Regions from separate parts of the Brevundimonas sp. SL130 genome, predicted to be linked through region 1. Evidence: predicted binding sites of a transcription regulator. Region 1 holds the regulator's gene; the other holds the start of a gene.

Region 1 (4,111 bases):
AGATCGACGACGGCGCGCAGGCTGCGGCCGATCAGGCGCTGAATTTCCTGCGTCCGGCCCGTCTGTTTGCCGGCGGCGGCCTCGCGCCGGCCGCGGGTGTGGGTGGCGCGGGGCAGCATGCCGTATTCGGCCGTGACCCAGCCCTGGCCCTTGCCGCGCATCCAGCCGGGGATGCTCTCCTCGACCGAGGCCGTCACCAGAACCTTCGTATGGCCGAAGGTGATCAGGCACGAGCCCTCGGCATAGCGGTTGACGCCGGTCTCGATGGTCACGGGACGCAGCTGGTCGTCGGTGCGTTGCGAATGGCGCATGAGATGAGTCCTTGGAAGCTGAGGCGGCGCTGCTTATCCTGAAACCGTGAGCCTGTATGCCCCCAAAACCCCGCCGTTCGACGGCGCCCAGTCCCAAAGCATGGCTTTCGCCGGGCTGGCCGGCCTGGACGCGCGCGCGCGCGACATCTTCCGGCGGATCGTCGAATCCTATCTGGAGACGGGCGAGCCGGTCGGGTCGCGCACCCTGTCGCTGGGCGGGATCGCCCTGTCGCCGGCCTCGATCCGCAATACGATGCAGGACCTGACCCTGGCCGGGCTGCTGGCCTCGCCCCATACGTCGTCGGGGCGGATCCCGACCCATGCGGGCCTGCGCCTGTTCGTCGACGGCCTGCTGGAGATCGGCGACCTGACGAAGGAGGAGCGGCGCGAGATCGACGGGCGGCTGGCCGGGCGGGGGCGGAATTTCGAATCCGCCCTGGACGAGGCGTCGAACCTGTTGTCGGGCCTGGCGGGCGGCGCGGGCGTGGTCTCCAGCCCGGTGCGCGAATCCGGCGTCAAACATGTCGAATTCGTCGCCCTGGGCGGGGATCAGGCCCTGGCGGTCATCGTCGCCGACGACGGCACGGTGGAGAACCGGATCATGACCCTGGCGGCCGGGGTCACGCCCTCGACCCTGGTCGAGGCCTCCAACTTCCTCAACGCCCGCCTGCGCGGCCGGCCTTTCGCCGACGCCAAGCGCGAAATGACCCAGGAGCTGGAGATCGCGCGGCGCGAACTGGACCAGACCGCCGCCCGCCTGGTCGAGGACGGGTTCGCCGCCTGGTCCGGCGGGCCGGACCGCGAGCGCGCCCTGATCGTGCGGGGCCGCGCCAACCTGTTGCAGGACGGCGAGGGGCTGGCGGATCTGGAGCGGGTGCGGGTCCTGTTCGACGATCTGGAGCAGAAGGAACAGCTGATCGGCCTGCTGGACGGGGTCGATGCGGCGCAAGGCGTGCGAATTTTCATCGGCGCCGAAACGCGGTTGTTTTCACTTTCGGGTTCCGCCGTGATCGCGGCGCCCTATATGAGCGGCCGACAGCGGGTTCTGGGCGCCATCGGCGTGATAGGCCCCGCTAGGTTGAACTACGCCCGTGTCATTCCGTTGGTGGACTATACCGCCCGGGTGCTGGGCCGGATGCTGGACGGGAACGACAAGTGAGCGACACGCCCCATAACGACGATTTCAATGAACTGGACGCCGACATGGCGGAAATGAACGCCGAACACGGCCTGGACGCCCAGCCGTCAGATGATCTGGCGCCGCTGGACGCCGTCATCGCCGAGCGTGACGAGTGGAAGGACCGCGCCCTGCGCGTCGCCGCCGAGATGGAGAACCTGAAGCGGCGCGCCGAGACGCAGCAGAACGACGCCCGCGCCTTCGCCATCCAGCGCTTCGCCAAGGACCTGCTGGGCGTGGCCGACAATCTGGAACGCGCCCTGATGGCCGCGCCCAAGGAGACCGACGGCCCGACCGTCGCCCTGGTGACCGGCCTGGAAATGACCCAGAAGGCCCTGTTGCAGGCGTTCGAGACCAATGGGCTGAAGCGCGTCGCCCCCGAGGCCGGCGAGGCCTTCAATCCCCACCTGCACCAGGCCATGATCGAACAGCTGTCGGACTCGGTTCCGGGCGGCGCCGTGCTCCAGACCATGCAGTCCGGCTTCGAACTGTTCGGCCGCACCATCCGCCCAGCCATGGTCGTGGTCGCGGCCAAGGGGTCGGGCGCGCAGGCCGCCAATCCCTATGGCGCGGCGCCGGAGCCCGAGACCCACGCCTTCGACGGCAAGGCCTGATCGTCTGGACGTGAGGAGTGATTAGTGATTAGTGAGCAAGCCGTGAGCGAGGGGTGAGCTGCGGTGTTTGTGCACGCCGCTCACCCCTCGCTCACTAGCACTTTTCACCCCGTTCACCTCAGGACTGACGCCGCCCCCCGCCGAAGTGAAGAATGAGCAAGAGGTGAGCGAGAAGTGAGTTGCGGTGCCTGTACGCACCGCTCACCCCTTGCTCACTAGCACTACTCACCAACACCCCCCTCAGAACTGACGCCGCCACCCGCCGATCAGGGCGAACTCGGGCGCCGCGTCGGCGACATGGCGGGGTTCGCGGCTGGCGACGGCCTGGACCGACAGGCTTGAGCCGTCCCACATGCGACGCTCGCCGCCCAGGATGAAGTCGATCTGACGACCGCTGGGCGTGGCCGAGAAGCTGCGGCGCGAATAGGTCAGGGGGTCGAAATACTCGACCGGGACATCGGCCAGCCAGGCCGAGAAGGTCCCGCGCTCGATCCGCAGCGGCTGTGACACGGTGAAGCTGATCCGGTCGCACAGGACGACGCAGCCGGTCAGCAGGCCCAGCCGCCAGTTGGAGCTGATCGCCGCCTGGTCGGTGGACAGGAACCGCCCCTCGCTCTCGGTCGCGCCCAGGCCGGCCTCGCCGATCAGGGCCAGGCCGGGCCGCAGGCTCCAGTCGCCGCCGACCGCATAGAAGCTTGTCCGCGACGGCAGGGCGAAGTCCGATCCGCCCGGCAGGAAGGCGCCGAGCGGACCCAGACGTTCGTCCAGGGCGCCCAGGCTGAGCGACAGGCCGCCGTCGGCGCCGCGCCAGGCCAGGGTGGCGCGACTGTAGCTCGAAGCCTCTTCCTCGACCTGGCGCAGGGGCATGCGGCGGTCGCCGCCGCCGCTCTCGGCCGCCAGGGTCAGGGCGCCGAACCGGACGGCGCCCCGCATCGCATGATCGACCTGGGCCAGGGCGGCGAAGCCGTCGCCGGCCGCGCCGTCGAACGGCGAGGACGCCCCGCCGCGACCCTGCCATGTGGCGAAGCTCAGCCGGCCCATTTCCAGGTCCAGCATGGCCTCCTGCCGGGGCTCGTCGCCCAGCCAGGGGGCGTCGGTCAGGTCGTGGCGCGGGGCGATGGGCTCTGGTCCCTCGACCGGCTGGGCGGCGGTCAGGTTCAGACGTCCGCCGTTGGGCAGGGCCAGGCTGGTCGTCGCCGTGCGGCTGGGTTCGAACGGGGCGGCCTGGTACGAGCGGCTGGGCGCCGTCGGATAGGCCCCGCCCAGCTGGACCGCGAACATCCGATCATAGCCGTCGAACAGGACGGTCCCCAGGGCGGTCTGGCGGGCGAAGGCGTCGCCGAAGGCGGGGCCGACGAAACTGCCCGGCTCGGTCTCGGCGACGATGGAGGCGCCGTCGGCCATCGGCACGGAAGTCGCCCCGACGGGCCGGAAGGCGTTGGCCAGGTCCAGCAGGCCCCGGCCATAGACGATGTCGGTCCCGGCGTCCCCGGCGTCGCGCGCCGTATCGATCACGATGGCCAGGGCCTCGCGCGCCGTCAGATTGGGGAAGGCGTCCATCAGCAGGGCCAGGGCGCCCGAGACATGGGGCGCCGAGAAGGAGGTGCCGTTGATCCGCCAGCAGCTGGTCCCGTCGCAGCCGGTGATGACATCCTCGCCCGGCGCCGAGATATAGCCCGCGGCCGTCACCCCTGCGCGGTTCGAGAAGTCGGACATCAGATTGGTCTCGCCGTGCGAGCCGACGGCGATGACGGCGCCGGCGAACCGGGGGTCCACCGCATACTGCGCGGGCCAGCCGGGGTTGGCCTCGCCGTCATTGCCGGAGGAGGCGACGATCACCGCGCCGGAGTTGACCGCGCGCAGCAGGGCCGCCTCGAAGGCCGAGCCGAGACGGCCGTCGCCGCCCAGGGACATGTTGATGATCTTGACCCCGTTGGCCACGGCGAAGTCCAGGGCCCGGACCAGGTCCGAACCGCTGAAACAGACGTCATCGTCTTCGTCGTCGCACT
Region 2 (4,111 bases), 110 kb from region 1:
GATCCCGACCTCGATATGGTCCGTGTCCAGCAAGCCGCCTATGCCGCTCAGGTGCACGAGGACATTGTGCGGATGCCGATGCAATATCTGTCCCTCGTCGGCGACATGGGCTCGACCCTGTCAGGCGGGCAGAAGCAGCGTGTCCTGCTGGCGCGAGCGCTGTATCGCCAACCGCGCATCCTGATCCTAGACGAAGGCACTGCCAATCTTGACGTCTCGACCGAGGAAATCATCGCCGATCTGATTGCGCAGCTGCCGATCACCCGCATCGTCGTCGCCCATCGGCCGGCATTGTTGAGGCGCGCGGATCGGTTGCTGGTCGTCCAAGACGGCGGGCTGGTGGAACAGAGGCCCGGCACTCGGGCGACGGCGCCGGAAATGGCGCAGGCCTGACGCCTTAGTTCCTATACAACAAAAAGGGCGGGACCTTACGGTCCCGCCCTTCTGCATTTTCAGCCTGGAGTGACTTGGATCCTCGGGTCGAGCCCGAGGACAAGCTTAGAAGTCCATGCCGCCCATGCCGCCCATTCCACCCATGTCGGGGGCCGAGGAGCCGCCCTTCTTGGGGGCGTCGGCGACGGCCGCTTCGGTCGTGATCAGGATCGAGGCCACCGAGGCGGCGTCGGTCAGGGCGGTGCGAACCACCTTGGCCGGGTCGATCACGCCCATGGCGACCAGGTCGCCGTACTCTTCCGTCTGGGCGTTGAAGCCGTAGGTGGCGGAGCTGTTTTCCAGCACCTTGCCCACGACGATCGAGCCTTCGACGCCGGCGTTTTCCACGATCTGGCGGATCGGGGCCTGGATGGCGCGACGGATGATGGCGATGCCGGCGGTCTGGTCGGCGTTGTCGCCGGTCAGGCCGTCAAGCGCCTTGGTCGCCTTCAGCAGGGCAATGCCGCCGCCGGGGACGATGCCTTCTTCAACGGCTGCACGCGTGGCGTTCAGGGCGTCGTCGACGCGGTCTTTCTTTTCCTTCACTTCGACTTCGGTCGAGCCGCCGACGCGGATGACGGCGACGCCGCCGGCCAGCTTGGCCAGACGTTCCTGCAGCTTTTCCTTGTCGTAGTCCGAGGTGGTGTCCTCGATCTGGCGCTTGATCTGGCCGATGCGGGCCTCGATCTCTTCCTTGCCGCCAACGCCGTCCACGATGGTGGTGTCGTCCTTGGTGATCGTGACCTTCTTGGCCTTGCCGAGCATGTCGATCGTGACGTTCTCAAGCTTGATGCCCAGGTCTTCCGAGATGACCTGGCCGCCGGTCAGGATGGCGATGTCTTCCAGCATGGCCTTGCGGCGATCGCCGAAGCCCGGAGCCTTGACGGCGGCGACGCGCAGGCCGCCCCGCAGCTTGTTGACCACCAGGGTGGCCAGGGCCTCGCCTTCGATGTCCTCGGCGATGATCACCAGCGGACGGCCCGATTGCACGACGGCTTCCAGGATCGGCAGCATGGCCTGCAGCGACGACAGCTTCTTCTCGAACAACAGGATCAGAGGCTCTTCGAGTTGAACCTCCATCTTGTCGGCGTTGGTGATGAAGTAAGGGCTCAGGTAGCCGCGGTCGAACTGCATGCCTTCGACGACGTCCAGCTCGGTCTCGGCGGTCTTGGCTTCTTCAACCGTGATGACGCCTTCGTTGCCGACCTTGGCCATGGCCTTGGCGATCATTTCGCCGACTTCAGCGTCGCCGTTGGCCGAGATGGTGCCGACCTGGGCGATCTCGGAGTTGTTCTCGACCTTCTTGGCCGAGGCCTTGATGTCGGCGAGGACAGCGGTGACGGCCTTGTCGATGCCGCGCTTCAGATCCATCGGGTTCATGCCGGCGGCGACGGCCTTGAGGCCTTCCTGCACGATCGATTGCGCCAGGACGGTTGCGGTGGTGGTGCCGTCACCCGCCTTGTCGTTCGTCTTCGAAGCGACTTCGCGGATCATCTGGGCGCCCATGTTCTCGAAGGCGTCTTCCAGCTCGATCTCTTTGGCGACCGACACGCCGTCCTTGGTCGAGCGCGGGGCGCCGAAGGACTTTTGGATCACGACGTTGCGGCCCTTGGGACCGAGCGTCACCTTGACGGCGTTGGCGAGCACGTTGACGCCGCGCAGCATCTTGTCGCGCGCGTCGGTGTTGAACTGTACGATTTTAGCGGCCATGCGGGCAGCTCCTTGAATGAGTGAATGGTGCTAGTGAGCAAGGGGTGAGCGGTAAGGAGCAATGGCTAGCGGCGGGGTCCGCTCACTAGCACTTGGCTCACTTGTCACCCGATCCAGCTCAGCTCAGGACGCCCAGGACGTCCGACTCTTTCATGATGATCAGGTCGTCGCCGTCGATCTTCACTTCCGTGCCCGACCACTTGCCGAACAGGATGCGGTCGCCGGCCTTCAGTTCCAGGGCGTTGACCTTGCCGGATTCGTCACGGACGCCGGGGCCGACGGAGACGACTTCGCCTTCCTGCGGCTTTTCCTTGGCGGTGTCGGGGATGATGATCCCGCCCTTGGTCTTGGATTCTTCTTCAACGCGCTTAACCAGCACGCGGTCGCCGAGCGGACGAAACGCCATCGGTTCTCTCCTTGTGTTCCCCTGAACAGGGGTGACTTGAAAACGGTGGGCCAGCCTTCTCCAGATCGCCGTTTTAGCAGCCGACCAGAGAGAGTGCTAACGCGAGCGGGAGTTAGTCAGAGCCAAGGCCAGCGTCAAGGCGACCCGCCCATCGGGCGTGCGAAACTTCCGCGACAGGTGAACCCCAAATGAACAGCCGGCTCCGGGCCTGTTCAAGCTGGGGCTGGCAGAACCGTCTCAACGCTGGAGCCCGTCCACACCCGGACAGGCGAAACCCGGCCCGAAAATAAAAGGAGACGACCATGTCCAAGATGCTGAAGATCGCCGCCGCCGTCGCCGCCCCGGTCGTAGCCATGACCCTGATGGCCGCCCCGGCCTCGGCCCAGTCGCGAGATCCCGACCGCGACGACACCGCCCGCAACGCCTTGATCGGCGCCGCAGTGGGCGGCCTGGCCGGCGCCCTCTATGGCAATGGCGACGGCAGCTATATCGCCGGCGGCGCCCTGGCCGGCGCGGCGCTCGGCGCCGTGGCGTCCAACCGCGGCTCGGGCTGCGAATATTATCGCGGCGGCCAGTGCTACCGGAACCAGGGCCACTGGGAACGCGATCACGGCATCAACAGCCGGGATTCCCGTTACGAGCAGCGCCGCGACTATCGCGACTATCGTCGGGACCAGCGTTATGACCGCCGGGATGATCGGCGCGACTACCGCTACGACCGCCGCTGGTAGGCGGATGGGATGAAGAAGGGGCGTCCTGCGGGACGCCCCTTTTTTACGCCGCGTCCTGGCGGGGGCCCCAGTGCGGGAAGGGATCCTCGAGCCTGGCCCAACCCTTGGGCCCGCGCTCCATCTCGAACCGGGTCAGCAGGGCGGCGTCGAACATCGAGGTCAGCAGGTCGCGGTTCATATCCTTGCCGATCAGGACGATCTCCTGGCGGCGGTCGCCGTAGGGCTGACGCCAGACCGCCTCGATCGCCTTCAGCCATTCGAGATTGTCGTCAGGCCAGCGCTCGCGCGGGGCCGAGGCCCACCACAGACCGCCCCACTCATGTTCCGTCACCGCCCCCGCCTGGCTCCAGGACCCGACATAGTCCATCCGGCTGGCCAGCCAGAAGAAGCCCTTGGAGCGCCAGACGCCGGGCCATTCGCGGTTCAAAAGATCGTAGAGACGCCGGGGGTGGAACGGCTTGCGCGCCCGATAGACGAAGGTTGAGACCCCATATTCCTCGGTCTCGGGCGTGACCTCGCCACGCAGGGCCTGGGACCAGCCCGCCGCCTGTTCGGCCCGTTCCATCTCGAACAGGCCCGTGCCGATCACCTGATCCAGGGCGACGACGCCCCGCACCGCCTCAAGGATCCGGGCGCGCGGGTTGAACTGGGTCATCATCGCCTTCAGCGTTCCCAACTGGGCCGCCTCCAGCAGGTCGCACTTGTTCAGCACGATGACGTCGGCGAACTCGATCTGGTCGATCAGCAGATTGGCGACCGTGCGTTCGTCATCCTCGCCCAGGTGTTCACCGCGCGCCTTCAGGCTGTCGGTGGAGGGGTAGTCGCGGTGGAA

What was found. Region 1 encodes HrcA, which represses chaperone genes, less so after heat shock. Its sites were predicted from a motif close to GTTAGCANTCNNNNNNNNNGANTGCTAAC; they were not measured.
Region 2: the regulator HrcA is predicted to act here: its motif matches at 2,621-2,649, upstream of groES (co-chaperone GroES).

Annotation. Positions count from the first base shown of each region.
Region 1 covers NZ_CP113064.1:161,615-165,725, forward strand. The annotation lists gene rph (ribonuclease PH) at 1-311, opposite strand, end outside; gene hrcA (heat-inducible transcriptional repressor HrcA) at 412-1,470, shown strand; gene grpE (nucleotide exchange factor GrpE) at 1,524-2,102, shown strand; gene OU998_RS00780 (S8 family peptidase) at 2,343-4,111, opposite strand, start outside.
Region 2 covers NZ_CP113064.1:269,051-273,161, reverse strand. The annotation lists gene OU998_RS01295 (peptidase domain-containing ABC transporter) at 1-393, shown strand, start outside; gene groL (chaperonin GroEL) at 499-2,142, opposite strand; gene groES (co-chaperone GroES) at 2,261-2,548, opposite strand; gene OU998_RS01280 (hypothetical protein) at 2,851-3,279, shown strand; gene zigA (zinc metallochaperone GTPase ZigA) at 3,323-4,111, opposite strand, start outside.